DNA from 3 places in the Comamonas thiooxydans genome. Region 1 is predicted to be linked to each of the others. Evidence: predicted binding sites of a transcription regulator. Region 1 holds the regulator's gene; each other region holds the start of a gene.
The links. Region 1 encodes HrcA, which represses chaperone genes, less so after heat shock. Its sites were predicted from a motif close to TTAGCACTCNNNNNNNNNGAGTGCTAA; they were not measured.
Positions count from the first base shown of each region.

Region 1 (9,853 bases):
GAGGCATGTTCACCAAGTCACCTGCACGCCTGACGGGTGTGGAAGACGGCAGCTACATTGCGGCCATTCGCGCCATTGACGTCAACGGCATTCCTGGCAAACGCAGCCTGCAAGCGTTGCGCGTCAAAGCCCATCCGGTGCCCCCGCTCTATGAGTCTCCAGCACCTGAAGCCACCATCGGACAGGGCCAGCACGGCCTGCAATGCACCCAGGTGGCGGAAGCCTCGGCCTACCGCATCCAGGTAGCCACCGCCGACGGCAGCTTTGCCCGGCCACTCATCGACGCCAACGACCTCAAGGACTGCGCCCTGCCTGCCAGTACGCTGGCCAAGCTGCCTGTCGGCGAATATATGTGGCGCGTAGGCAGCATCCGTAAGCTCGGCAGCGGCCAGCTGGATGCGGGTCCTTTCGCCGCCCCGCAAAAGATGAAACTGGCCCTGGCACCCAAATCGCCCGAACTCCAGATCGGCGGCGCGCCCGGCGAAGGCAGCCGCCATATTCACTGGGCAGGTGAAGAGGGTCAACGCTACCGTATCGTGGTGGCCAGCGACGCCGGTTTTACTGCGCCCCTGATCGACACCTGGATGACCCAGCCTCAGTGGAGCACGCAGGGTCTGCCTCCTGGCACCTACTATCTGCAGATGCAGGTCGAGGATGCCAACGGCCTGCGCAGCAATCTCTCTGTCGCGCGCCAATTCCAGACCGGCAACTGGGTGACCTCGTCCGAGGGACAGGCGCTGACTTCCGGCGACGGTTCACGCCTGATGCGCCAGTAAAAACCATAGCTGCCAGCGCTTGAATTCCATGAAGCTTCATAGGATTCATATCTTGATCGCTTATATGACAGGCGCTGGAAGCTATTGTTTTACGAGCTTCTCACCGAGTCGCCCATATGGTTGAAGCTCCCAACCTGCGTAAAAACCGCTTGCAGGACCTGCGCCTGAGCTGGCTGCTGCTCAGCGCTTTCCTGCTCGGCATGACCTGGTGGCTCAGCGGCCCGGGGCAGCTGGCACGTCTCAACGGCATTATTCAGGACACCTCGGCCTGGCTTCATCAGCGTCCTGCCTCGCCCGAAGTCGTCATCGTGGCCATCGACGATGACAGTATCGACAGCATAGGCCGCTGGCCCTGGCGGCGTGCGCTGCACACAGCCTTGCTGGATCGCATCGCGCAGGGCCAGCCCCGCGCCATCGGCATGGATGTGGTCTTCAGCGAGGAAGACTGGGACTACCCCGGCGACGATCTGCTGCTGCAACGAGCACTGAAAAAAAGCGGCAACGTAGTGCTGCCCGTCACGCGTGCCGCGCAAAGCGCTGCCACCGCCCCTTTACAGAGCCTTGCCAGCGAGGCTGCTGCTCTGGGGCACACCCAGATGCCTGTGGATGCCGACGGTGTGGTGCGACGCTTTTATGCGCAGGAAGGCAAGGCCGGCCAGCTCTGGTGGCATATGGCGCTGAGCCTGCACTGCGTGGGCCAGAACGCCCAACCCTGCCAACCATCTGCCCCACCTCCAGCAGGCTCGGTTGCAGCCGACTCCTGGCAAAAGCTGCAGCCCCAGTTCATCGCCTTTGCCCAGGCGGCGCAGGACCGTCAGAAAAGCCTGGGCTCGCCGTTCACCACCTACTCCTATATCGACGTCTTGCGCGGCAACATTCCGGCAGCCGCCTTTCGCGGCAAATACGTGCTGATTGGAGCCACTGCCGCAGGTCTCGGCGAAAAATTCACGGCCCCCATCGGCTTTGATGCGCGCCTGATCTCGAATGTGGAGATGCTGGGTCATGTGCTCAACGGCATCCTTCAGGACACACATCTGGAGCCAGCCACTGCCACGCTCAACCGCAGCCTCAATGTGCTGCCCGTGCTGCTGGGCCTGCTGGCTCTGGCCTGGCTCGGCCCTTCTGGCGGGCTGATTTCCAGCATCCTGCTGGCCTTGCTCAGTCTGTCGATAGCCGGTTTGGCGCCGCGTTGGGGTCATGTGCAGACAGCCCCCGCTGCGGCACTGCTGAGCCTGTCGCTTGCCTACCCGCTCTGGAGCTGGCTGCGCCTGCGCGCCGCCACACGCTTTCTGGCGCTGGAGCTGCGCGATCTGCAAGGCCAGGGCCTGCCCGCCCCCTCGCTCAAGAGCGATGCACTCGATCAGCGGATCGACGCTGTGGAACAAGCCTCGCGCCAGCTGCGCGCATTGCATCACTTCGTCAGCGAAAGCCTGCGCCAACTGCCCTCGGCCACTTTTGTCTGCGACCGCGAAGGGCTGCTGCTGCTTGCCAACACGGCCGCGCACCGCTATATCGAAAGCCTGGAACACAAACTCCAGCAAGGTGACGATCTGGTCGCCTTGCTCCAAGGCCTGAACAGCGCCAGCAGCGGCGGCGCCCGCACTGCCAGCAGCACACCACTGCTCACGCGCAGTGCATTGCAGCAGGCCACTCTGTCACGCCAGAGCGAAGGGCGCGACACCCAGGGCCGCCATCTGATGCTGCTGAGCCAGAGCTTCGAGGCACCGCCCACCTCAGGCTGGCTCATCACCCTGGTCGATATCAGCGACCTGCGCAGTGCACAGGCCCAGCGCGACCAGGCCATGCAGTTCATCTCCCACGACATCCGTGCCCCGATAGGGTCCATCATCACCTTGCTGGAGATGCAGCGCACAGGCAAGCGCATCGAGTCGCAAGATGCACTGTTTGACCGCATTGAGAGCTATGCCCAGTCGTCTCTTCAGCTGGCAGACGATTTTGTGCATCTGGCCAGAGCCCAGCAGCAGCAATACCGCAGCGAAGTCCTGGATCTGGGTCTGCTGGCGGATCAGGCCGTCTCGGATTGCTGGACCCTTGCCCAGCAGCAGAACATGCAACTGCTATTCCAGCTGCCGGATGCCGAAGCCTGCGTACATGGAGATCCCGGTCTGCTGCACCGCGCCGTCATCAACCTGCTGAGCAATGCCATCAAATACGGCAAGCCACAGACTGGGGATGGCGGAGCCCAAGTGGAAGTCGCCGTTGTCGAGCAAGACAACCAATGGGGCATCGCCGTGCGCGATCACGGATCCGGCATGGACGAGGCATCGCTGGCCAGACTCAGCCAGCCGTTCGAGCGCCTGCAGCAACACCAGCGCATGGATGGCGTGGGCCTGGGCCTGGCCTTCACGCGCACCGTGGCACAGCGTCATGGCGGCAGCCTGCAGATAAGCAGCCAGCTGGGCCAAGGCAGCAGCTTCACCTTGCTGATACCCAAAGCCTGAGTCCAGAAACGAAAAAGCCTCAGAACTTTTCAGTTCTGAGGCTTGACGTTTTGTGGTGCGGCTGGCAGGAATCGAACCCACGACCCCTTGGTTCGTAGCCAAGTACTCTATCCAGCTGAGCTACAGCCGCAACAGGGTTGTATTCTAGCAGTGCAAAAACGGCTCTCGGACCAAATCGACAACTTTTTCGCGTTCATGCAAAGAAAAAGCCTGCCATCGGTGAAGACGGCAGGCTTTCATGCAGCTTGGTAGGGCGTGGCGGACTTGAACCGACGACCAAAGGATTATGAGTCCTCTGCTCTAACCAACTGAGCTAACGCCCCAACACTGACAACAGCCGTGGCTGCCACCAGAAAAACTTCGCCATTGTAGGGCCTAACGCTTGTGGCTCAGAGCATTGCTCACCAGTTTGGACGTGATATCGACAATCTGGATCATCTTGTCGTAGTGCATACGCGTGGGGCCGATCACCCCCAAGGTGCCAACCACCTTGCCGTCGAGCTCATAGGGAGCACTCACTACGGACAGATCTTCAAATGGAACGATCTGGCTCTCGCCGCCGATGTAAATGCGTACGCCATCAGCCTGATTGGAGAAGTCCAGCAGCCTGAGAATCTGCGTTTTCTGTTCGAACAGGTCGAAAGCGCGGCGCAGATTGCCCATATCGCTGGAAAAATCGCTCACGGACAGCAGATTACGCTCGCCGGCGATCACCACATCCTCGCGATCATGGTTGCTCATGACCTCAGTGCCTACATTCACCGCTGCCTGCATGAGGCTGGCAACCTGGCCCCGCAATTGCTCCACCTCGGTTTGCAGCCGCGTGCGCACCTCCTCCATTGCCAAACCGGCGTAGTGGTGATTGAGGAAATTCGAGGCTTCTATCAGTTGCGAGGACTCGTAGTCCACATCTGTGAAGATCACGCGGTTTTGCACATCGCCCTCGGGCGAGACGATGATGACCAGAAAGCGCCGCTCCGACAGGCGCACGAACTCGATATGCTTGAAGACGGAGCTGCGACGCGGCACCATGACCACACCCACGAACTGGGAGAGGTTGGACAGCAGATTGGCCGCATTGGCAATCACCTTCTGCGGCTGTTCAGGCATCAGGCCGGGCGTTACAAGATCGCAGCGGTCCACAGTCAGCATGGTGTCGACAAACAGGCGGTATCCCCTGGCTGTCGGCACGCGGCCTGCCGATGTGTGAGGGCTGATGATCAGACCCATCTCTTCCAGGTCGGCCATCACGTTGCGTATGGTGGCAGGCGACAATTCAAGCCCGGATGCACGTGAAAGAGTGCGCGAGCCGACTGGTTGACCGTCAGCGATGTAACGCTCGATCAGCGCTTTGAGCAATAACTTGGCACGTTCGTCGAGCATGATTTCATTTTAATGATGTAATTTCCCAGATGACATCCACGTTCCACCATATTGCCCTGATCGGCAAGTACCACACACCCGCAGCAGGCGTTCCGTCCGATGCAGCCAGCGAAGCGCTGCAACGGATTGCCGGTTACGTGCGCAGCCTGGGTTGTGAGGTGATTCTGGATACCCAGTCGGCCATCTATGCGGGCCTGCCCGATTACCCGAGCATGGACGTGGACGGCCTGGGCAGGCATTGCGACCTCGGCCTGGTCGTGGGCGGCGACGGCACCATGCTGGGTGTGTGTCGCCATCTGGCACGCTATGGAACGCCGCTGGTCGGCATCAACCAGGGCCGCCTGGGGTTTGTCACCGATATCGCCCTGGATGAATTCGAAGCCTCCATCACGCCCATATTGCAGGGCGAGTACGAGGAAGACGAACGCACGCTGATGAATGCTCGCGTCATGCGCGACGGCCAGTGCGTGTTTGAAGCACAGGCCATGAATGACGTGGTGGTCAACCGTGGCTCGACCTCGGGCATGGTGGAGCTGCGCATCGAGGTCGGCGGCAGCTTTGTCTCCAACCAGCGCGCGGACGGCTTGATCGTGGCCACTCCCACGGGCTCCACCGCCTATGCGCTATCGGCTGGCGGCCCCATGCTGCACCCATCGATTCCGGCCTGGGTGATGGTGCCCATCGCGCCGCACAACCTCTCCAACCGCCCCATCGTGCTCTCCGACGCCCAGGAAGTGACTATCGAGGTGGTGGGCGGCCGAGGCGACGCCAGCGCGAACTTCGACATGCAGTCCCTGAAATCGCTGCAGCATGGCGACCGCATCCTGGTGACGCGCGCCGATCACAGCGTGCACTTTCTGCACCCCAAGGGCTGGAATTACTTCGATACCCTGCGCAAAAAACTGGGCTGGAACGAGGGAGGCGTCTGACCATGGCCTTGAAGCGCATCGTCCTGCGGGACTTTGTGATTGTCCAGTCACTCGATCTGGACTGGCAGACCGGCTTCACGGTGCTGACCGGCGAAACCGGGGCCGGCAAATCCATCATGCTCGATGCCCTGCAACTGGTGCTGGGCGCGCGAGCCGATGCACAGGTGGTGCGCGAAGGCTGCCCTCAGGCCGATATTTGCGCAGAGTTCGATTGCCCACCCCATCTTCATGAATGGCTGGAAGAGTCGGGTTTTGCGCAGGAGCAGGATTTGCTGCTGCGCCGCGTCATCGACAGTCTGGGCCGCAGCCGCGCCTGGATCAACGGCTCTCCCGCCACGGCCACGCAGCTGCGCCATCTGGGCGATCAGCTGATCGACATTCACGGCCAGCATGCCTGGCAAAGCCTGACCCGCCCGGACGCAGCACGCGCCATGCTGGATACCTACGGCGGCATTGAAACGGCCCAGCTCAAATCGCTTTGGCAGGACTGGCGCCAGAACCATCAGGCACTGGAGCAGGCGCTCTCGGCCCAGGACAATCTGCAACGCGAACGGGAACGGCTGCAATGGCAGATTTCCGAGCTGGACAAGCTGTCGCCGCACGCCGAAGAGTGGGATGAGCTCAATGCCCAGCACACACGTCTGTCACACGCGCAGACCTTGATGGACTCGGCCCAGTCCTGCCTGCAACTACTGGAGGATGACGATTCGGGAGCGGCCACCCCATTGGGCAGGGCCCACCACCTGCTGCAGGATCAGGAGCATCTTGAGCCTGAGTTTCAGAGCATTGCCGACGTACTGGGCTCCTGTGTGGCCCAGTTGCACGATGCCCGTCACTCGCTGCAGGCCTATCTGCGCCGCGCCGATCTGGATCCCGAGCTGCTGGCCGATCTCGATGAACGCCTGTCGCTGTGGATGCAACTGGCGCGCCGCTACAAGCGCACACCCGAGGACTTGCCCGCCCTGCTCGAAGGCTGGAAACAGGAGCTGCACCAGCTGGATGCTGCCGTCGATGTGGAGGGGCTGCGCGCCAAAGAGCAAGCCGCCCACCTCAGGTATCAGGCCGAAGCGCGCAAAATCTCGCAGCAGCGAACCCTGGCTGCACCACGCCTGTCCCGCGCCATCACCCAGTCCATGCAAAGTCTGGGCATGAAGGGCGGCCGTTTCGAAGTGCAGCTCGAGCATGCCGATACCGCCAGTCCTGCGGGCACGGACAGCATCACTTTTCTGGTTGCAGGCCATACCGGCGCCACGCCCAAGCCCGTTGCCAAGGTGGCATCGGGCGGCGAGTTGTCGCGCATCTCGCTGGCCATTGCCGTGACCACCAGCGAACTGGGCCAGGCCGGGACCCTGATTTTTGACGAGGTGGACTCCGGCGTGGGTGGAGCCGTGGCCGAAACCGTGGGCCGCCTCATGCACTCGCTCGGCGATTCACGCCAGGTGCTGGCCGTCACTCACCTGCCCCAGGTCGCTGCCTATGCAGACCAGCACTACCGGGTGACCAAGCGCCCCAAGTCCAACACCACCATCAGCAGCGTGGATCCACTGACTGGCGAGGAGCGCGAGATGGAAATGGCCCGCATGCTGGGCGGCGAACACCTGTCCGAAGCAACCATGGCCCATGCCAGAGAAATGCTGGCCATGGCAAGATTGCCTGCAAAGCAGGCCGCCAACAGCGCCCAGCGTCCATCGGGCACCCAGGCCCGAAGTGCCAAGGCCAGCACTACAGCACGCAAAAGCGGCAAAGTCAGAGGAGTTTGAAATCATGTCCATGGAGATTGTTCTGATCAGCGGCATGTCCGGATCGGGCAAATCCGTTGCGCTGCATGCGCTGGAGGATGCTGGCTACTACTGCGTCGACAACCTGCCCCCGGAACTGCTGCAGTCCTTTGTGGAGCTCAAGCTCAATCATCAGGACGAGAAAGTGGCCATTGCCATGGATGCACGCAGCGCCAAGGGCCTGCCTCAGCTGCCTGAGCAGCTGCATCGCCTCAAAAAGCAGGGGCTGATGCCACGCATGATTTTTCTCGATGCCGACAGCAGCACTCTGATCAGGCGCTTTTCGGAAACCCGCAGGCGCCACCCTCTGTCTCCAGGCACCCAGACGAACGAGCGCCAGGCGCTGGAGCTCGATATCGAAAAGGAACGCGAGCTGCTGGGCCTGCTGCGCGACCGCTCCATCGTCATCGACACCGGCGACCTCAAGTCGGCACAGCTGCAAAGCTATATCAAGCAGATCATCGAAGCCCCCACAGGGCAGATGACGCTGATGTTCCAGTCCTTTGGGTTCAAGCACAGCATGCCTACAGACTCTGACTATGTGTTTGATGTGCGCATGCTGCCCAATCCCTTCTACGACAAGGAACTGCGTGTCTTGACGGGCCTGGACAAGCCGGTTGCCGACTATCTGGGCGCCTTGCCCGAGGTGCAGCAGATGCAGCTGGATATACAGCAGTTCCTCGAACGCTGGCTGCCGCTGCTGGCCAGAGACCACCGCAGCTACGTCACCGTGGGCATAGGCTGCACGGGCGGGCAGCACCGCTCGGTCTTTCTCGTCGAAGCTCTCGCCAGGCACTTCGAGAAGCAGTGGCCCACCGTACGCCGCCACCGCTCACTGGATTTTCGCGACAAATTCATCCAGGTCTCTCAGCAGTTTCTGGCTCCGGACTCCATCCACCCGATCAGCTGACCCGCATGCTCAGCCCTCAGACGTCAGCCATGCAGGTGCTGCTGCTCGAAGACGACCCAGCCATTGCAAGAACGATTTGCTACGCTCTGGAGCGCGAGGGCATTGCCGTCACCCACAGCCTGCTGATCGCCGATGCGCGCCAGCAATGGAGCAGGACAGCGTTTGATGTGCTGCTCATGGACGTAGGCCTGCCCGACGGCAACGGCCTGGACTGGTGCCGCGAGCTGCGCTCTGCCGGCTCCATTGTTCCGGTACTGGTGCTCAGTGCCAGAGGCGAGGAGATGGACAAGGTTCTGGGCCTGGAGCTGGGCGCGGACGACTATCTGACCAAGCCCTTCAGCCCGCGCGAGCTGCTGGCGCGCACCCGCGCCCTGCTGCGCCGCTCCAGGCAATTTCAGCCTGCAGCGCCCGCCCAGCTTGCGAAGACACTTCAAATAGATGAGCAAGGGCAGCGTGCACTGGTCCACAGCAAGGCGCTGGATCTGACAAGACGCGAATATCAGCTGCTGCAAAGCCTGGTCAACGCGGCAGGCCGCATCCTGAGCCGCGATGCCTTGCTGGAGCAAATCTGGGGGCTGGACAGCGAGAGCACGGATCGCACGGTGGACACCCACATCAAGACCCTGCGCGCCAAACTGCGCGAGCGTTTGCCCGATCAGGAACTCATCGTCACCCACCGCGGTCTGGGCTATAGCCTGAACCAGCCCGGATAGCCGGCATGCGTCTGGGCCTGCGTCTCTTCTTTGCCTTCTTCCTGATCAACGGCCTGGCCGCCTTTTTCGTGCTGCGCGTCTTCATGGTGGAGATCAAGCCCAGCGTGCGCAAGGTGACCGAGGACACGCTGGTGGAGACCGCCTATGCGCTGGCCACGCTGGCCAGTGCCGACATGAAAACAGGCCGGCTGCAAGCCGGTGCGGACAGCACGTTTGCCGCCCAGTTGCAGGGCTACACGCAAAAGCCGATACAGGCCTGGATCTGGGACACACGCAAGACCACGCTGGATATGCGCATCACCGTCACCGACGCCCGGGGCATGGTGCTGTTCGACTCTCAGGGCAAGGACCAGGGCGCCGACTACTCGCGCTGGCGCGATGTCTATCTGACGCTGCGCGGTGAATATGGTGCACGCACCACGCGAGCCGTCAAGGAAGACGAATCCAGCAGCGTCATGTATGTCTCCGCGCCCATCATGGTGGACGGCCAGATTGCCGGGGTTCTGACCGCCTCCAAGCCCTCCAGCTCGGTACAGAAGATCGTCGACGGCGCGGAGCAGAAGATTCTGCGCGGCGGCCTGCTGTTTGTGCTGCTGTCCGCCGCCGTGGGCTGTGCGGTCACCTGGTGGTTTGTGCTTCACGTGCGCCGGCTGCGCAACTATGCGCAGCAGGTGCAGGCCCCCACGCTCAACGAGTCTGCTCACCCCGCACAGGCCTCTGCCCCTGCGGCCATACCCGACATGCCCGGCGAGCTGGGCGAGCTGGCCCAGGCCATGGACAATATGCGCAAGCGCCTGGAAGGGCGCGACTATATCGAGGGCTATGTACGCGCCCTGACCCACGAACTCAAAAGCCCGGTAGCCGCCATACGCGGCGCGGGCGAGTTGCTGCAGGAAGAGCTG
Region 1 is NZ_AP026738.1:934,652-944,504, reverse strand. Features, by position in the region: gene CTR2_RS04310 (FecR family protein) at 1-776, shown strand, start outside; gene CTR2_RS04305 (CHASE2 domain-containing protein) at 893-3,238, shown strand; tRNA gene CTR2_RS04300 (tRNA-Arg) at 3,292-3,368, opposite strand; tRNA gene CTR2_RS04295 (tRNA-Ile) at 3,485-3,561, opposite strand; gene hrcA (heat-inducible transcriptional repressor HrcA) at 3,614-4,621, opposite strand; gene CTR2_RS04285 (NAD kinase) at 4,651-5,550, shown strand; gene recN (DNA repair protein RecN) at 5,553-7,310, shown strand; gene rapZ (RNase adapter RapZ) at 7,315-8,238, shown strand; gene CTR2_RS04270 (winged helix-turn-helix domain-containing protein) at 8,268-8,951, shown strand; gene creC (two-component system sensor histidine kinase CreC) at 8,957-9,853, shown strand, end outside.

Region 2 (9,853 bases), 1.9 Mb from region 1:
TTGAATTCGTTCTTCATGGCTCCTCGCGGTGCTTCTTGCTGTTTCTGGTTATTGCTCGGTCAGCACATGCTGAAACTGCATCAGATACATGGCAGCCGTGTTGCGTGCGGTCTGCAGTATGGCCTGCTGGGCCGTGCCTTCGCTGTCCAGCTCCAGCGCCATCTGCACGGCCAGCAGCCAGCGCTCCAGATGGTTCTCGTCGTTGGCACCGTGGTATTCGAGAAAGCGGAAGGCATCGGGCGGCAGCGGCAGGCTCTGGCGCAGCAGGGGCAGCAGGCTGGGAACGATGCGCTGACCCGTGCCTTCGATGATGTAGATGGCGCCCAGCAGGCCGATCGGGTTGGGCGTGGCAGCCAGGCTGTGCAGATAGGCATTGAGCGCTTCGCCGCCAGGGTTGCGGCGCAGGCGGTTGATATCGGTCTCGGTGCCGCCGGCCTTCAGATAATCGCTGTGCAGAATCTTGAAGTCGTTCTGCTCCTCGCCTGCATGCAGGTCGATCAGCGAGGCCAGCGTGGCATAGTCACCGGTCAGCGAGGCCGCACCTTCGCGCATCCACAGACTGCCTTCGCGCACCTGGGGAATCCAGTGGCTCATCCAGCGCAGATAGTCGGTGATCTCCAGCCGGCGCGTGCGCATGCGCTTGAGAAGAGGCGTGCGCCAGACATTGCTGCGGTAGTCCTGCCAGATGCTGGCCAGCTCGGTCAGCAGCGGCGCCAATTGCGCAGGAGCGGTGGCCGGGTCATGCGGTGCGGCGATGCTCGAAACATCGGGAAGCGCGTCATCGGCTTGCACCGCAGTTTGCACGGATTTTTGAGGGGAATCGGCCTCAATCGTTTTCTGTGCATGCGTATCCAGCTCTACTTCCCATAGCATGTAGCCTGCGGTGAAGCGGCCCGATTCGGGGATGAAGCAGAGCACGGTGTCGCCGGCTTTCAGGCTCTGGCCCTGTTTTTGCAGAAACTCCGACAGCATGATGAAGATGGACGCCGCACCCGTGTTGCCGCGCCATGCCAGATTGCTCCACCAGCGCTCGCGTGGAATGCCGAGCTGGGCCTTGTCCAGCAGCTCGTCGACCACGGGGATGAAGCGCTCCGACGAGTAGTGGCAGAGAAAGTGGTCTATGCCGCGTTCGGGCACCCAGCCCTGGTGGGCCAGGGCTGCATATTCGTGAATGCAGACATCGAACAGGTGCGGCAGCAGACGAATGTCCTGGCGCAGTGCCAGAGCGCCTGCGGCCTCGGCATCGCTCCAGGCGGGGAAGTCCAGATGACTTGTGCCACGATCGGCTGTCAGGCCCAGTTGCATGCACACGGGGTAGTCGCCGGCAAAGCTGCGCTGGTGCGTCCACTTGAGCTTGAGGCGCAGTCCGTTGGCCTGGGGCAGGGCCTTGGGACCGCCCAGCAGCACGGCGCCCGCGCCGTCGGACAGCATCCAGCGTAGGAAGTGGGCGTCAAAGTCGGTGTCATAGCCCTGGGCCGCAAAGCGTGAACGCTTGAACAGACGCGAGGGCATTTCGCTGGCCACCGACAGGGCCAGCGCATGGGCACCGCTTTCCACGGCCATGGCAGCGGCTTGCATGGCGCCCACACTGGCGGCGCAGACCCCGTGCACGGACAGCGTTTCCATGGGCGGGGCGGCCATCTCGCCCTGAATCATGCTGGCAAAGCCGGGCATCAGCGCATCGCCCCCCGAGGAGCCGCTGGACAGAAAGCCGATGTCGGAGAGCTTCTTGCCAGCCAGGGCCAGGGTCTCCTCGATAGCGCCGGCTGCCATGCGGGCGTTGCTGAATACCGTCTGGCCTTCGCCATTGATGGCGTAGTGGCGGGTCTGAATGCCGTTCTCGGCTAGGATGCGGCGCTTGATGCGCTCGGAGATGCGGTTCAGCGGTGCGACAAACGCATCCATGCCAGCATTGTCCACCGGGGCACCAGGCAGAAACATGCCGGCAGATTGCAGATAGACGTTGGAATAGGCGACAGGCATAGATCCTCAACAGGTTTTTACTTCACAGCGTCGGGCGGCATCTGCGGCTCGGTTCTTGCCGCGGGCCAGACCAGACCCAATACAAACACGCGTCCCATATAAGGCAGCAGGCCACCTTCGTTCAATGCAGGAGTGACCCGTTGGCGGTAAATGCGCTCATGCAGTCCGCTCAGTTCGGACCAGTGGGCATGCGGGCATTCATGGTGCGCGGTGTGCAGGCCAATATTAAAAAGCAGGGGGTTGACCAGGCCTTCAAAGTTGCGTGCGTAGTTCAGCTCGATACCCGGAGTACTGCGCTGTGCTCTGGTCAGTGGCCTTCCATCGGCATGGGCATGCTGCAGATAGTTGGTAGCCAGCAGCCAGTGCAGGCCGTGCAACTGGGGAACGATGATGAAGATCAAGGCCTTCTGCCAGTCCAGCCAGAGAAAAAAGCCCCAGCTGCCCAGCCACAGCAGGTATTGCCCCATGCAGTAGCGAAAGGCGCCAGGCCAGTGACGGCGCAGATTGTTCAGCCAGCGAAAGAACAGTGGATACAGCACGAAAGCCGCCTGAACCGGGTGAAGCAGATAGCCCCATAGATGATTGGTATCACCGCCCCATTCAGGCCGGTAGGTGCGTGCCAGATCGCGCGGCCCATGGCGAAATCGATGATGATTGGCCACATGGGCGGGCCAGAACACAAAGGTGGGGTGACCTTGAAGCAGGGTCAGCCAGTAGTCGGTGAAGCGGTTGGTCCAGCGCCCCCACCACATGCGCACATGGGTGTGGTTGTGGTGAATCACGCCTACGCCCAAGGTCAGAAACAGCTCGATGCTGTAGAGAATGAAGCTGAAGCCATGCCTCCATTGCCACCACACGAGCAGCGGCAGCAGAAGCATGTAGAAGACGGATTGCCAGTCGCGCCAATGGCGCAGGACGGGATAGCGGCGCCTGCTCATTCAGCGATGGGTGCTTTGGGGAGCGCTGTGTCCGTCACCCGCGTACGCATGAGCTGGTCCATGAAGGCCAGCGCAAAGCCATAGTTGCCTGCCGGGCGCGCGTGGTGCAGATGGTGACGGCGGCTGGCAGCCAGTGGATGGGTATCTGAGACTGAGGGGAAAAAATCGTAGTTGGAGTGGCCGATCAGATTCAGGATCAGGCTCAGCACCGGCACCGAGGCCAGTGACCAGAAATAGAAGTCATGCACCAGCATGGGCAGCAAGATGATGTTGCCCAGCATCAGCGCCTCGATAGGGTGAAAACTGTAGGTGGACCAGGGTGTGGTCACCACGGAGCGATGATGGTCGCCGTGATAGCGCACCAGGCGGCGCGTGTGCAGCAGGCGGTGGTTGATCCAGAAGTGCACATCGTTCCAGATCAGCAGCGCAAAGATCTCCACAGTGATGCGTCCAGCACTGGCTGTGGGCGAGAGCTGGGCCCAGCCCAGTTGCAGAAAGCCCCAGGGAACGAGCATGCCTATGCCGAAGATCAGTATGGAATGAAAGGACTGGCGCCATTCACGGTGCAACTGGTCGGGCTTGAGCGGACGGATATCCAGCGGCCTGCCAATACCGGCACGGGCAAGAGATGCCGTCAGAGCGCCCATGAGCAGGCCGCCCAGCAGATAAATACCCCCGAAAAAAAACAGGCCCAATGCCATGACTTGCCAGGCATTGAGTTGCGTGAACCAGGTACCAGCGTCCATGAAGGCTCCAAAAGCGGTGGCGCTGCCCTAGATACAACAATGCGCCCGACGGCATAGCGTAAACCCATGCCTGTCGGGCGCATGATAAAGGACGCCGCAGTAGCTTCAGCCGATACCCGGAGTAGTGCTCAGAGCTCGGGACGTCGGAAAACTGGAGCTGCCCCAACCGGGAGATGGCCAGCAAGGTCCGCCCCGCAGCAAAGGCCTTCGTCCCCCGCTGGGGGAGGACGCAAAGCGGCTCAGGGGGAGACTTTTATTGTGCCGTGATGCCCTGCTCGCGAATGATGGTGCCCAGGGCCTTCACGTCCTGCTGGATGCGGTTGCTCAGGCCCTCGGGCGAACTGCCCACGGCTTGCCAGCCTTGCATGGACAGCTTCTGGCGCATCTCTGACGTGCGCACGATCTCGCTGACGGCGGCCGCCAGCTTGTCCACATGGGCCTTGGGCATGGACCTGGGCGCTGCCACGGCGTTCCAGATTTCCAGGTCGAAGTTGTTGACGCCGAGCTCCTTGAGGCTGGGAAGGCCGGGAGCCAGCGGGCTGCGTGCTGCAGAGGTCACTCCAATGCCGTGCAGCTTGCCAGCCTGAATCTGTGCCATAGCCAGTGCCGGAGGGAGCATGGATAGCTTCAAATCGCCGCCCTGAATGCCGTTGAACACTTGGGGATAGCCGGTATAGGGCACGTGCACGGCCTTGATGGCCGAGCGACTCTTGAGCAGTTCCATGCCCAGATGGCCCACGGTACCGACACCGGGCGAGCCATAGCTCCATTTGTCGCCAGCCTTGGCGGCAGCTTCCATAAAGGCCTTGCCTTGTGGGGCCGATGCAGGGGCCACCAGTACCAGCGGAGCCACGCCGATCAGGCTCACGGGCTGCAGGTCCTTGATGGGGTCATAGCGCACGGCAGGGTTGAGCATCTTGGCAATGGTCATATTGCCGTTGATCATCACGCTGAAGGTATAGCCATCTGCCTTGGCGACATATTCGCCGGCGATATTGCCGCCGGCCCCCACGCGGTTTTCCACGATGATGGTCTGACCCAGCTTCTTCTCCAATGGCTCGGCCAATGCGCGGGCTGTCAGGTCGGGCGAGGAGCCTGCGGGGAAGCCCACGATCAGATGCAGGGGCTTGTCGGGCCAGTTGTCGGCTGCCAGGACGGCCGGAGCCATTGCTGTCGCCACCATGGCGACTCCTGCCGCAACCAGGCTGCGGCGGGACAGGTTCTTCAAGATGCGCGAAGTGCGAATAGGCATGGCAGGTCTCTTTTGAATTCTTGATAGGCGATCGGTGTGCATGAGAACATGCATCAATGCCGAAAAATAAAAAACCCGGAAATTATCCGGGTTTGAGGTTCAGCATTTCAGCCTTTTAAAGGCTTGGAGCGCAAGTTGGCGTTTACGCAAACTCGGCCAGCGCTTTTTTCATCTTTTTCATGGCGGCTACCTCAATCTGGCGAATGCGCTCGGCGCTCACACCGTATTCGGCAGCCAGCTCATGCAGCGTCATGCCGCCAGAGCCGTCGTCATTGACCTTGAGCCAGCGCTCTTCAACGATGCGGCGGCTACGGTCATCCAGGCCCTCCAGTGCCATGACCAAGCCATCGGTGGCCAGATGATCGCGCTGGCGCGATTCGAGCATGGCTGTAGGCTCGTGACTGGCATCAGCCAGGTAGGCGATAGGGCCGAAGGCCTGTTCTCCATCATCACTGGGAGAGGGATCCAGCAGCACATCGCCACCAGCCAGACGGGTCTCCATCTCGATGACTTCCTCACGCTTGACGTTGAGCTTGGCAGCGACCGCGTCAATTTCGTTCGAGGTCAGCGTCTCGCGCAGGGCCAACTCTTCGTCCGCCATGGCGGCATCGGACTTCAGGTCATGCTTCATCGAGCGCAGATTGAAGAACAGCTTGCGTTGGGCCTTGGTCGTGGCGACCTTGACCATGCGCCAGTTCTTCAGAATGTATTCGTGGATTTCCGCCTTGATCCAGTGCATGGCGTAGCTGACCAGACGCACGCCCTGATCGGGGTCGAATCGTTTGACAGCCTTCATCAGGCCCACATTGCCTTCCTGAATCAGGTCGCCGTGAGGCAGACCATAGCCCAGGTACTGGCGCGAGATGGAGACGACCAGACGCAGGTGGGACATCACCAGACGCCCGGCGGCGTCCAGATCATTGTGTTCTTTGAGCTTGCGAGCGTAGTCCTGCTCTTCCTCAAGGGTGAGCATTGGCATACGATTGACCGCCGAGATATAGGCATCCAGGTTGCCCAGCGGAGGTACCAGCGCCCAGGGGTTCGCGGGCGCCAAGGCAGTAGCAATGGAGCCGGAGGCAGTTTTCATTGCAGGTTTCCTTTCTTCCATGATCTTCATATTAGCACTCCGTTAGAGAGAGTGCTAAAGACAAAGTTCCCACAGCTTTTGTTGGTTTTTTGACGGCGCAGGCGGCTTGTGTCGATTCGTGGAGAATTTTTTACATTCCCTTCGACCTCTCTCTTTTCCGGAATCTGCAGCAGTGCTCTAGCTTGAATGAGAGGCCAGGTTGTGCAGGCTCGCTCTGATTAACGCCTCCAATGCCTTGGCCGCCGAGCTTCGAGGTGCGTGGCGGCGCGTCACTATGCCCAAGGGACGTTGAATTCCAGGGGCCGACAAAGGAATCTGCACAAGGCGGTCAGCTTGTAACAGCGATACGGCTGTTTCAGGCAGTGCACTGATGCCCAGACCGGCACTGACCAAGGCTCCAATAGTTGCAATATGGTCAACTTCAAAGACAGGTGCGAAATAAAGCCCTTTTGAGTGCAGATCCGCATCAATGTACTGGCGGACGCTGGCAGAACTGGGCATGGAGACATGCGGGTAGTCCAGAGTGGTCTCGATCGGGACGTGACCTGTCTGCCTGGATAGAGGGTGGTCATCAGGACAGATGAGAAAGAACTGGTCCTCCATCAATTGCTCATATGCGAGGTCTTCTTGCTTGGGATCTGCTGCAGTGAGTGCAAAGTCAACTTTGCCGTCACGAACGAGATCAAATGCAGGGCCTGATAAGGTATCAAGCAAGGACAAGCGTACCTCGGGATGAATCCGCGTGAATTCGGCAAAGACCTTTGGCAGCAGCGAGGCGGCCAAAGAAGGAAGTGCGGCAACAGTCACCGATCCCGTTCTGAGTTGGACGGTGTCCGTCACGGCTCGTAGGGCACGCTGCGTATCTCGCAAGATCTCCTGGGCATGGGAAATAAAAACATGCCCCGCATCGGTCAGCTCGACAGCGCGAGTGGTGCGCTCAAACAGTCTTGCTCCGATCTGGGCTTCTACACGCGCAATCAGGGCCGACAGCGCAGATTGTGAGAGGTGAACCAGGAGGGCGGCTTGACCAAAGCTCTTGGTCTGGCTCAGGGCTACTACCGCTCTCAGGTCTTTGGTTGATAGGTTGGCTTCCACCACAGCAGTATAGGTAGCGGAGCTGCAGCGTCCGCAGCTCCGTTATCTTCGCTTATTCAGCCTTGATGTCGCTGTCTTTGATCAATCGGGCCCACTTGGCGTACTCGGCGTTGATGATCTTGGCCGACTCGTCCGGCGTGCTGTAGGTAGCAATAGTGCCCTGGGCGAGCATGGAGTCCTTGACATCCTGCTTGGACAGAATCACTTTCAGCGCTGAATTGATCTTCTGAATGACTGCACCTGGAGTTCCTGCAGGTGCCGAAAGTGCAAACATGGAGCTGACCTGCATGTCTGGAAATCCAGCTTCCACGACAGTAGCGATGTCTGGAATCGAGGCAACGCGTTCTTTGGTCGTGGTGGCCAGGGCCCGGAGCTTGCCTGCCTTGATCTGACTTTGTGCGGCAGGAACGGTGTCAATCATGGCATTGATCTGACCGCCGAGCAGATCGGAAAGAGCGGGTCCGCTGCCTTTGTAGGGCACATGAACGACTTCAACCTGTGTCTGACGCTTGAACATCTCGATCGAGAGATGCTGAGGCGAGCCATTGCCTGCGGATGCAAACGTGATGCTGCCGGGGCTGGCCTTGGCAAGGGCTACCAGTTCCTTGACGGATTTCGCCTGAACACTGGGGTTGACCACAAATACCAGCGGAACGGTGCCCACGACCGAGATGTGAGAGAAGCTCTTATGGATGTCAAAAGGAGTCGCAGCAGGCGTTAGCGCTGCATTGATGGTGTGGCTTGTGAATGCACCCATCAGCAAGGTGTAGCCATCGGCAGGTGATTTGGCGACTTGACCTGCACCAAGGCTGCCGCCAGCTCCGGCGCGATTGTCGACGACGAACTGCTGCCCGAGTGCGTCTGAAAGCTGCTTGGCAAGAACGCGGCCGATGACATCTGTCGCTCCGCCCGGCGCATAGGGAACCACCAGCCTCACGGGTTTGGTGGGGTAGTCAGTTTGCGCACAGGCTGCTCCCGATGCACCAGATGCGACGAGGGCGGTTGCAACCAGGTTAATGAGCTTGCGGCGGCGCATGACCGGATCAACGAGTTCTGTGGGTTTCATGAAGTCTCCTTTAGGGTTTTCAGGTATGCGCTTTCTTGTTTGAGCGCTCGATTTTTTCTTTAATCAATAATATTATTAATAATCAGTGCATCAACAATGGTTAACCCTCCCATGACGAACAAGCCAGACCAGCAAGCCACGATTCATCCGGAAGCCGCTTCGAGCGGCATTTCCAAAGGACTCACCAACTACGGTGATCGCGGTTTCTCTCTCTTTTTGCGCAAGGCCTTCATCAAGGGGGCGGGCTATACCGACAAGGCTCTGGATAGGCCTGTGATCGGTATCACGAACACAGGCAGCTCCTACAACCCTTGTCACGGAAACATGCCGCAGTTGATCGAGGCGGTGAAGCGCGGCATCCTGATGGCAGGTGGCCTGCCCATGGACTTCCCGACCATCTCGCTGCACGAGAGCTTTTCTCAGCCGACCAGCATGTATCTGCGCAACCTCATGTCCATGGACACAGAGGAGATGCTGCGAGCCCAGCCCATGGATGCGGTCGTGCTGATCGGGGGGTGTGACAAGACAGTGCCGGCTCAACTGATGGGCGCCGCTTCGGTCGGACTGCCGGCAGTGCAACTGGTCACCGGCTCCATGCTCACGGGATCGCATCGAAGCGAAAGAGTGGGGGCCTGCACCGATTGCCGACGCTACTGGGGAAAATTTCGTGCCGAAGAAATTGATGCGGAGGAAATTTCCGACGTCAACAATCAGCTCGTCGCCAGTGTGGGCACCTGCTCGGTGGCAGGCACTGCCAGCACGATGGCCTGCATTGCAGAGGCTCTGGGAATTGGCCTTCCTGGCAGTGCGACCCCTCCAGCGGTCACTGCCGATCGCATTCGAATTGCGGAGCGATCCGGTGAGGTGGCCGTGCATATGGCGCGTGCAGGGTTGAGCATTGACAAGATTCTCACGCCTGCTGCCTTCGAAAACGCCATGCGCGTGCTGCTGGCCATGGGGGGCTCGACCAATGCCATCGTGCATCTGGCCGCGATCGCGGGTCGTCTGGGCTACGAGCTGGATCTCAAGGCCTTGGACGTCATGAGTCGCAATACCCCGGTGTTGCTCGACCTCAAGCCGTCCGGTGACCACTACATGGAGGACTTTCATGCAGCAGGCGGCATGCATACCCTGCTTCGAGAGCTCAAGCCCCTGCTGCACCTGGATGCACTGACCGTGACGGGGCGCACCCTGGGCGAGGAACTGGAGGCGGCAGGTCCCGGCTTCAAGCAGCATGTGGTCAAGACTCTGGATGCCCCCTTGTATCCACAGGGAGGCATTGCCGTGCTGCATGGCAATCTTGCCCCAGCAGGAGCCATCATCAAGCAGTCCGCAGCCAACCCCGAGCTGATGGAGCATGAGGGCCGTGCCGTTGTCTTCGAGAATGCGGAGGATCTGGCGGCGCGTATCGACTCGCCCGAGCTGGATGTTCGGGCCGAGGATGTGCTGGTGCTCAAGAACATCGGCCCCAAAGGAGCGGCGATGCCGGAAGCGGGATACCTGCCCATTCCCAAGAAGCTCGCTGCCCAAGGCGTGAAAGACATGGTGCGCGTCTCCGATGGCCGAATGAGTGGCACCGCTTTCGGCACCATCGTCCTGCATGTGACGCCGGAGGCGGCGATTGGCGGACCCTTGGCCTGGGTGCAAACCGGGGACAGAATTCGCCTGTCGGTGCGCGAGCGCTGT
Region 2 is NZ_AP026738.1:4,939,320-4,949,172, reverse strand. Features, by position in the region: gene CTR2_RS23075 (DUF6999 family protein) at 1-17, opposite strand, end outside; gene CTR2_RS23070 (StlD/DarB family beta-ketosynthase) at 49-1,983, opposite strand; gene CTR2_RS23065 (fatty acid desaturase) at 2,001-2,921, opposite strand; gene CTR2_RS23060 (sterol desaturase family protein) at 2,918-3,667, opposite strand; gene CTR2_RS23055 (Bug family tripartite tricarboxylate transporter substrate binding protein) at 3,921-4,919, opposite strand; gene rpoH (RNA polymerase sigma factor RpoH) at 5,062-6,006, opposite strand; gene CTR2_RS23045 (LysR family transcriptional regulator) at 6,184-7,104, opposite strand; gene CTR2_RS23040 (tripartite tricarboxylate transporter substrate binding protein) at 7,154-8,167, opposite strand; gene CTR2_RS23035 (IlvD/Edd family dehydratase) at 8,279-9,853, shown strand, end outside.
Region 2: a site for HrcA is predicted at 6,038-6,064, ahead of rpoH (RNA polymerase sigma factor RpoH). Genes of this name have one in related genera too.

Region 3 (9,853 bases), 180 kb from region 1:
TGGAGAAAACCATGCTGAAAGTCACCCTCGCCCAGCTCAACTACATGGTGGGCGACATCAGCGGCAATATCCGCCGCATGAGAGAAGCCGCGACCAGGGCGGCGGCCGAACAGGCCGACCTGGTGGTGTTTTCCGAACTGTCGCTGTGCGGCTACTACCCCGGCGACCTGCTGGACGAGCCCAGCTTTCTGCAAAGACTGGATGCAGGTCTGCAGGAGCTGCTGCAGGCCACGCGCCAGTTCCCCGATCTGCACTGGGTCGTGGGCGCACCCACGCGCCACGACGGCCCCGGCAAACCGCTGCACAACAGCCTGCTGGTGCTGAAGAACGGACAGATCCGCCTGCAGTACGACAAGCAACTGCTGCCCACCTACAACATCTTTGACGAGCGCCGCCATTTCGAGCCCGGAGCCGACACGGCCAAGGTGCTGCGCGTGGGCAACTGCCAGGTGGGCTTTCTGGTCTGCGAGGACGGCTGGAACGACCAGGGCGCCGACTACGCCACCAACCCCTTTGTACGCATGGGCGATGCGGCCCCCGACCTGGTCATCAGCATCAACGCCAGCCCCAGCCACCTGGGCAAGCGCGAGCAGCGTCACGAGGTCTTCACCCAGGCGGCGGCACGCCACAAGCTGGCCATCCTCTACATCAACCAGATCGGCGGCCAGGACCAGATCGTGTTCGATGGCGCCTCGTTTGCCGTGGAGCCCGAGGCGGGCCTGGTGTTTGAAGCCAAGCGCTTCGAAGAAGATATCTACACACTGGAGCTGAATGCGCAGGGCCGGTTTCAGGCCTGCGACGGCACGGCCTTGCCTGCCGTGCCGGCGCAAGGCCTGGCCACCATGGAGTTCTACCGCCAGCAGATCGTGCTGGGCCTGCGCGACTATGCACGCCGCTGCGGTTTCCGGCAGGTGGTGGTCGGCAGCTCGGGCGGCATCGATTCGGCCTTGACGCTGGCCCTGGCCGTCGATGCCCTGGGGGCGGACAACGTGGTCGGCATCACCATGCCATCCAGCTACTCCTCGGCGGGCTCGGTCGACGACTCGGTGCAGCTGTGCCGCAATCTGGGCATCAGGCTGTACGAGCACCCCATCAAGGAGCTGGTCACCACCTATGCACGCCAGTTCGAGGCCAGCTTTGGCGAACCGCTCAAGGGTCTGGCACTGGAAAACCTGCAGGCCCGCGCACGCGGCACCACGCTGATGGAGTTTTCCAATGCTTTCGGTCATCTGCTGCTGACCACGGGCAACAAGTCCGAAGTCTCGGTGGGCTACTGCACCCTGTATGGCGACACCAACGGCGGTCTGGGCCTGCTCGGCGATCTGTACAAGACCGAGGTCTTCGAGCTGTCACGCCATATCAACCGCCATGCGGGCCGCGAGCTGATCCCGCAGGCCATCATCGACAAGCCGCCCTCGGCCGAGCTGGCTCCCGGCCAGAAGGACGAGGACAACCTGCCGCCCTATGCCGTGCTCGACGAGATTCTCAAATGGCATATCGAGGGCCAGCATCTGTCCAACAAGGAATATGCGCAGGCCGCGGCCTTTGTGGCCAAGCTGCGCACCGAGGCCGGTGGCCCCGAGACCATCGCCCGCGTGCAGAAGCTGGTGTTCCGCAGCGAATACAAGCGCCGCCAGGCTCCGCCCATGCTCAGAGTACGCCCACGGGCCTTTGGCACGGGCCGGCAGATGCCGATTGCGGCACACTACGAATAGCAATGCCCGACACCCGCTTGAGACAAGCTGGCAAAGCCCTGTCGCACCTTGTGTGCGGCCGAGCACCTGCCGACCTGCCTCGAATGCCGACTGTGGCCGTGCCGGGCCTGGTTAAATCTTTAAAAATGTGAGCTACTCTCGCTTACCCAGTAAGCGTTTTGCGCACTTTTATCCATATTTGCCCTTGCGGGCGCAGATTTCTGTACGGGTTTTGCTCTCATGCCTCAAGCCAGTCCCAACACCTCCAGCAAGCGTGTCATCGCCGCCGCCCCTGAGACTCTGCCCACCTCCGTGCCCCTGCATACCGCCGTGCTGATCGGCCGCTTTCAGCCACTGCACAACGGCCACATGGCTTTGCTTCACGCCGCACTGGAGCGGGCTCGCCAGGTCGTGGTGGTACTGGGCAGCGCCTGGCAGGCACCCAATCCCAAAAACCCGTTCAGCTGGCAGGAGCGCGCGCAGATGTTGCGCAATGCGCTATCGAAAGAGGATGCCGAACGCGTGCGCTGCGTTCCCGTGCGCGACTACTACAACGAGCCGCTGTGGGTGCATGCCGTGCGCGAAGCTGTGCAGGCCCATGTGCCCGAAGGCGCGAGCGTGGCCCTGGTCGGACATTTCAAGGACTCCAGCAGCAGCTATCTGGCCCGCTTTCCGGGCTGGGAGCTGATCAGCCTGCCACGCCTGGGCCAGTTCGATGCCACTCCGCTGCGCGAAATCTTCTTCGGTGAAGGCGACGCCTCGCCCGAGACCATGGAGGCCGCCCTGGCCAGGCTTTCCTCCCAGATGCCCGAGAGCACGCTGGACTTTTTGCGCCGCTGGGCCCAGACACCGCTGTATCTGCGCCTGCAAAAAGAGTGGCATATGCTGCAGGACTACAAGCGGGCCTGGGCCAAGGCACCTTATGCACCGGTGTTCGTCACCGTGGATGCGCTGCTGCGCTGCCGTGCCAAGGGCCAGGACCAGGTGCTTCTGATCCAGCGCGGCCATGCTCCGGGCCAGGGCCTGTGGGCACTGCCCGGCGGCTTTCTGGAGCAGCGTGACAGCCTCTGGCAATCCTGCATGCGCGAGTTGCGTGAAGAAACCTGCTCCTCCATCAGCGAGGCCGATCTGCTGGCCGCCCTGCAGGCCGTGCAGGTCTTCGATCACCCGGACCGCAGCCTGCGCGGGCGTACCATCACCCATGTGCACTATCTGGATCTGGGCGTGCAGCCCAGCCTGCCCCCGGTACAGGGCGCGGACGACGCCGCCCTGGCCCGTTGGGTGCCGGTTGCCGATCTGCCTCGCATGGAGGCCGAGTTCTTCGAGGACCACTTCCAGATCCTGTGCCAGTTCCTGCCCGTGACTCTGGCTCAGAGCGAGCCCGAGCGCCAGGTCGCCTGACACATAAAAACCATAGCTGCGAGCGCTTGACTATCAAGCGCTGAAGCCACTTTTTCCTGTTATTTTATGAGCCAGCTCCATATCCGCCCCGCCACCGAGCAAGACATCGACCTGATCCTGCACTTCGTACGCGAACTCGCCATCTATGAAAAGGCCGAGCATGAAGTCAAGGCCACGCCCGACCATGTGCGTCGCACGCTGTTCTGCGCCAACCCGGCTGTCTTCGGCCTGATCTGCGAGATTGACGGCCAGGCCGTGGGCTTTGCCGTGTACTTCTTCAACTATTCCACCTGGCAGGGCCAGCATGGCCTGTATCTGGAAGACCTATACATCACGCCCGACGCTCGCGGCCACGGCGCCGGCAAGGCCCTGCTCCAGCATCTGGCGCGCATTGCCATGGAAAAGGACTGCGGCCGCTTTGAATGGAGCTGCCTGGACTGGAACACCCCCTCCATCAAGTTCTATGACAGCCTGGGCGCCCTGCCGCAGACCGAATGGATCCGCTATCGCATGACGGGCTCCGCCCTGCAGGCCATGGCCACGGGTGAAAAACAGGCTTGAGCCCCAGACCGGATCATCCAGAGTGATGTGTGCAGCCCTTCGAAGTGATGTGCGCCCCTTTGCAGATTGAGTGTACGCAGCATCAACAATGCGGCGCGTTCGCGCTTGCGCCAAAATGAATGGTTTTGCAAAACAATAACAAAGGCGGCAATCAGTGCTGACCTTTCACACTATCTCTGGAATCCAGAATGCCAAGCTATCAAGAACTCATCGCTCAGAAAAATGCGCTGGACAAGCGCATCGAAGAAGCGCGCAGCACCGAAGCCAAGGAAGCCCTGGCCACCGTCAAGCAACTGATCGCCACCTTCGGCTTTACCTCTCAGCAGGTCTTCCCCTGGAAGCCTGAAGAAAAGAAAAAGGTCGAGGCCAGGTACTACGACCCCGAAAGTGGTGCGACCTGGACCGGCCGCGGCAAGCCCCCGAAGTGGATCGAAGGCAAGGATCGCGGCCAGTACGAGATCAAGACCACGCCGACCGTGGACTTCAGCGCCCCTCGCGACGAAAAGAACCCGTTCCCGGTTCAGTAAGCGCCCCTGCCCGTTCAGCCCCCAGCAGCCTGCTCCGCCGGCAGCGGTGCCTTGAGCATGCGCACCAGGGCCGTCACGTTCAGGCATTGGATGAGCAGATCTCCGTCATTGGCACGGATCAAGCGGTCCACCAGCTGATCTGCCGCACCCGCCATTGCAGGAGCCAGTCGCAACTGCCCGCTCTCGAAGCGCACCACGCCTTCGAGATCACTGACCAGCACGCCCAGCTTGAGCCCCTGGTGCTCCAGCACGATCACCTGGCTTTGCGCCGTCCTGATGACAGGTTTGCCAAAGAGCAGGGCTCCCAGATCGAAGACCCATACATAGCCGGCCACGACGCCCTGGCTGCGCCGCGCCAGCGTTCCCACGCAGTGCGGCAAGCGACCGGCCGAAACGGGAGCGATGGCCGAGGCGCTCTGGGCCTCGAGCACGCAGGCCGCATCGACGGCAAGCACGCTGCGCCCCACAAAAAAAGTCGCCATCTCAATGCCCAAAGCGCTGCCCTGACTGGCCGCAGCCAGGCTTTGCACCCTGGTGTTGCGCCGACCGACAGCCGCCAGGGCATCGTCCTGCACCGCACCAAAAGCCTGCACGGACAGCGCAAGCACCTCTTCGCGATAGCCGTCGCTGCGCTTGAACTCCCGGTAGCCGCTGCCTGCCGTAATCGCCACCACGCAATACTGACCCTGATACACCATGGCGCGGGCCATGCTCTGGCCTGGTGCCAAAGCCAGCATCTGCGGCGGCAGATCCAGCCGCATGCCTGGCTGCAGCAGCACATCCGAGGAGGACATGACCAGGCCCGAGCGGTTCAGGTAGGCCACCCGCCTGCTGCCTGCACCTGCCGCCTGAACGCCGCTCACGCCCTCGAGCATGGCCTTGAATTCACGCTGTGCATGAAACACCAGGCCGATCCCGCCCAGCACCATCCCATCGGCGTTGCGTATGGCCGCGTGATAGACATAGGTCGGACCATCCTCCTCGTGCTGAACACAAGGGCGCCATGGCGAGACGTGATAGGCCTGGGTCCCTGCCAGCGCCATGACCTGGTGCAAGCTGTCCGCCTCTATATAACTGCCCAGTAGCTCCCGACTCTCTGCCTGCCCTCTCTGGCTGACGGCCACGACTCTGCCGCGGGCGTCATAGACCATGATTTGCTGGTAGACCGTATAGAGGTCGTGAATGGCGGTGAGCAACTCGCACACCTCACTTACCTGATCTGGGGCCGTCTCGCCCAAAGCCTGGTCCTCGAGCAATTCGGACAGCTGCGGCGTCAAGGCCCACCAGCGGCAGTCGTTGGCACGCTCGTAGAGATTGCGATCAAGCAGATCCACCAGCAGACTGGTCAACAGGCTGTTGTCCCGCAGTGCGGTATTGAGCACCGTGCCGTAGAGCGCATCGATGGACTGGGAGAAGACCTCGTTGGTCCTTGCCCCGGTCTCGCCAATCTGCTCGAGCACGGCTTGCAGCCGCGTGTTGTCCATCTGCTTGCCTGCCGTCATCACTCGCCCGTTCCAGACCACACGGCGTATGGTGTCCGCCGCGCTGTGGATGGCGTGCAGAGGCGGGCAGAAACGGTGCGCATGTGTCAGCAGGCCCTGGGCCACCTCGGCATCCAGCCCATCCAGACCCGCCTGCGACTGGAGGCCGAAGGCCAGCTCCAGCGGCGTCATGATCTGCGCCCGCCAGCCCTGGGGGCCCATATAGCCCTGATAGCCTGCCGATGCCGCAGATTGCACCAGATAGGTGCGTCCTCCATGCACATGCAGCGCGCTCGCACCATCACGGTGAGGCCGCACATTCGCACCCACACCAATCCAGTGCAGATCGCTGCTGGCCAGCACCTGACCCTGCTCATCCAGCAGCAGGGCGATGCTGGTCTGCGCCTCAGGTGCGCCACTGCCGTCAGCCTGCTCGCGTCCGCTCCAGATGCCTTGCATCTCGCCGTCGAAGTCAAAGCACAGGCACAGCACGCCCATGGCTTGCCGGTTGGTGGGGTCCAGCATGCGATGCGCATAGATCAGCCCACTGTCATGGCCCGGCAGCAGGTCGGTAGCACCAAAGCTCTGCACAAAGCCCGGGCTCTGCAGCGCACGGGCAATCAACGCATCCCGGCATGGCTGATCCTTGGCCTGACTCCTCTCCCGCGCGCTCGCTCGTACCTGGCCTTTGGCATCCAGCAGCAGAATGTCTGCATAGACCGTGTATTTGCTCCGATAGGCCTGCAGACGCCGGGTAATGGCTGCCTCATCGCCATCCAGCCCGGCCATGAAACCGCACAGCACGGCATCGGTCGCCAGAAACCCCACATCGGCCGTGCGCTCGTAGAGATTGCGCACCAGGGTATCGATCAGATGCTGCGCCTGACTGGACAGCCCTGCCGTCACCCCTGCCACCGCCTGCATGACCATGGAGCGCACCAGATCCTGCTCCAGCCGTTCGAAGCCGCCACGCGTGGCGGCCATCATGGGCAGCAAGGCCTGCGCTTCCTCAGGGCAATTCATCTTGGCGGAGGACTCTATGAGCCGCCACATCAGATTCAGCTCCCTGAGCGAACTCTCGCAGCGCCCGACCTGGCGCATATGAGGAATGAAGACGTCTGTCTGCAGCAGATCCTGGGCGCGCTGCGCCGGGGCAGTCATGGTTTCTAGAGGCATGTTCTGACAGAGCAAAAGCCAGGCCTATTTGTAAAAACACGTTACACATGACTCCGCACAAACCCTGCTCCTTGACAGATTGGCCCTCTGATCGGCTGGGGGGAGGTCTTGAAAGCTCGGGAAATTGCCTTATTATTAGCACTCGATGGGGTTGAGTGCTAACAGCTTGACCCTAGATATTCCGAATGTCGGCCAGGATGGCTGGCAAGTCTTGTTTCAACTTTGTTGATGTATTTAGGAGTTGGTATGAACCTGCGTCCCCTGCACGATCGCGTGATCGTCAAGCGCCTCGAAAACGAAACCAAGACAGCCTCGGGCATCGTGCTCCCTGATGCTGCCACCGAGAAGCCTGACCAGGGCGAAGTGCTGGCTGTGGGTCCCGGCAAGCGCAATGACAAGGGCGAACTGATCGCCCTGAACGTGAAGGTCGGCGACCGCGTTCTGTTCGGCAAGTACTCTGGCCAAACCGTGAAGATCCACGGCGACGAGCTGCTGGTCATGAAGGAAGACGACCTGTTCGCAGTCGTCGAGAAGTAATCCTTCCCGAACACCCCCCTATTCATAGCTGCTGGCGATTGATTGATAAGCGCCGGCAGAACATTTGAACCCCATTCTTTAGGAGCCAAAAATGGCAGCAAAAGACGTAGTTTTCGGCGGTGAAGCACGTGCACGCATGGTTGAAGGCGTGAACATCCTGGCCAACGCAGTCAAGGTTACCCTGGGCCCCAAGGGTCGCAACGTGGTGCTGGAGCGCTCCTTCGGCGCCCCCACCGTGACCAAGGACGGTGTGTCCGTGGCCAAGGAAATCGAACTCAAGGACAAGCTGCAGAACATGGGCGCCCAGCTCGTGAAGGAAGTGGCCTCCAAGACCAACGACATCGCCGGTGACGGCACGACCACCGCTACCGTGCTGGCCCAGGCCATCGTGCGCGAAGGCTCCAAGTACGTGGCTTCCGGCCTGAACCCCATGGATCTGAAGCGCGGCATCGACAAGGCTGTCGCCGCCCTGGTGGAAGAGCTGAAGAAGCAATCCAAGGCCACCACTACCTCCAAGGAAATCGCCCAGGTCGGCTCGATCTCCGCCAACTCCGACGAATCCGTGGGCAAGATCATTGCCGACGCGATGGACAAGGTCGGCAAGGAAGGCGTGATCACGGTTGAAGAAGGCAAGTCGCTGGACAACGAGCTCGACGTCGTCGAAGGCATGCAGTTCGACCGCGGTTACCTGTCGCCCTACTTCATCAACAACCCCGAAAAGCAAGCCGCTATTCTGGACAACCCCTTCGTGCTGCTGTTCGACAAGAAGATCAGCAACATCCGCGACCTGCTGCCCACACTGGAAGCTGTGGCCAAGGCCGGCCGTCCTCTGCTGATCATTGCCGAAGACGTCGAAGGCGAAGCCCTGGCGACTCTGGTGGTCAACACCATCCGCGGCATCCTGAAGGTTGTGGCTGTGAAGGCCCCTGGCTTCGGCGACCGCCGCAAGGCCATGCTGGAAGACATCGCCATCCTGACTGGCGGCAAGGTCATCGCTGAAGAAGTGGGCCTGTCGCTGGAAAAGGTGACCCTGGAAGACCTGGGCCAAGCCCAACGCGTCGAAATCGGCAAGGAAAACACCACCATCATCGACGGTGCTGGCCAAGCTGCTGAAATCGAAGCCCGCGTCAAGCAAATCCGCGCCCAGATCGAAGAAGCCACTTCCGACTACGACCGTGAAAAGCTGCAAGAGCGCGTGGCCAAGCTGGCTGGCGGTGTTGCCGTGATCAAGGTTGGCGCTGCCACCGAAGTCGAAATGAAGGAAAAGAAGGCCCGCGTGGAAGACGCCCTGCACGCTACCCGCGCTGCTGTGGAAGAAGGCATCGTGGCCGGCGGTGGCGTGGCCCTGCTGCGCGCCAAGCAAGCCGTTGGCGCCCTGGCTACCGGCAATGCCGAACAAGACGCTGGCATCAAGCTGGTTCTGAAGGCCATCGAAGCACCTCTGCGCGAAATCGTGGCCAACGCCGGTGGCGAGCCCTCGGTGGTCGTGAACGCCGTGCTGAACGGCTCCGGCAACTACGGCTTCAATGCGGCCAACGACAGCTACGGCGACATGCTGGAAATGGGTATTCTGGATCCCACCAAGGTGACTCGCACTGCTCTGCAGAACGCCGCTTCCGTGGCCTCCCTGCTGCTGACCACCGAGTGCATGATCGCCGAAGCCCCCAAGGCTGACGCAGCTCCTGCCATGCCCGACATGGGCGGCATGGGCGGCATGGGTGGTATGGGCATGTAATTGCTCTGCTGCTGACCAGGTGGTTTGCTCCACCTGGTTTGCCCACAAGAAAAAGGCCGCATCTGCGGCCTTTTTCTTTTGCGTCGAGCTTCACGAATTGCTCCGAGCACAAAAAAGCCAGCCGATATCGGGCTGGCTTTTCTATCCAAAGATTCGCCTTAGAAACGATGACGCAGGCCGACAGTGATGCCGGTACGCTTTTTCGCTCCATTGGAATCAAGCATCACACCCGCACCGCCTTTGGTCTTGGTGTAGTCCACCGCGAAATAAGCGTCGGTGCGCTTGGAGAAGGCATAGTCAGCCACGGCAACGATAAAGTCGGCCTTGCCATTGAAGGCGCCAGTCGCCGATCCCGATTGCTTGGCATGGTAGTAATGCAGGCCGGCATTGAGCTGCGGCGTGACCTGGTAGCCAAAACCGACCTTGAACATCTCACGCTTGTTGGCAAAGTTGCCAGGCGCATTGCCCGCGATAAAGCCACCATTGGAAGAGCCTGTCCAATATGCATTGAGCAGGCCGGCGTCAAAAATGGCACCAGCCCCAGCAGCACCGAGACTATCCTTGACCTTGTTCTGGCCGTAACCAGCCATCAGATACAGAGGCCCGGTGCGATAGGAGCCGCCCAATGTCCAGGCATCCACATCGGTGCCGGCCGGCAAGGTGGAGCGCTGGAAAGCACCGCCCACGGAAATGCCGTCGGCAGAATAGCGCAGATAGCCACCTGCGGTCTTCAATGCCAGA
Region 3 is NZ_AP026738.1:752,443-762,295, reverse strand. Features, by position in the region: gene CTR2_RS03420 (NAD+ synthase) at 12-1,715, shown strand; gene CTR2_RS03415 (bifunctional nicotinamide-nucleotide adenylyltransferase/Nudix hydroxylase) at 1,935-3,095, shown strand; gene CTR2_RS03410 (GNAT family N-acetyltransferase) at 3,162-3,656, shown strand; gene CTR2_RS03405 (H-NS histone family protein) at 3,845-4,183, shown strand; gene CTR2_RS03400 (chemotaxis protein CheW) at 4,198-6,825, opposite strand; gene groES (co-chaperone GroES) at 7,087-7,377, shown strand; gene groL (chaperonin GroEL) at 7,469-9,112, shown strand; gene CTR2_RS03385 (porin) at 9,271-9,853, opposite strand, start outside.
Region 3: a site for HrcA is predicted at 6,976-7,002, ahead of groES (co-chaperone GroES). Genes of this name have one in related genera too.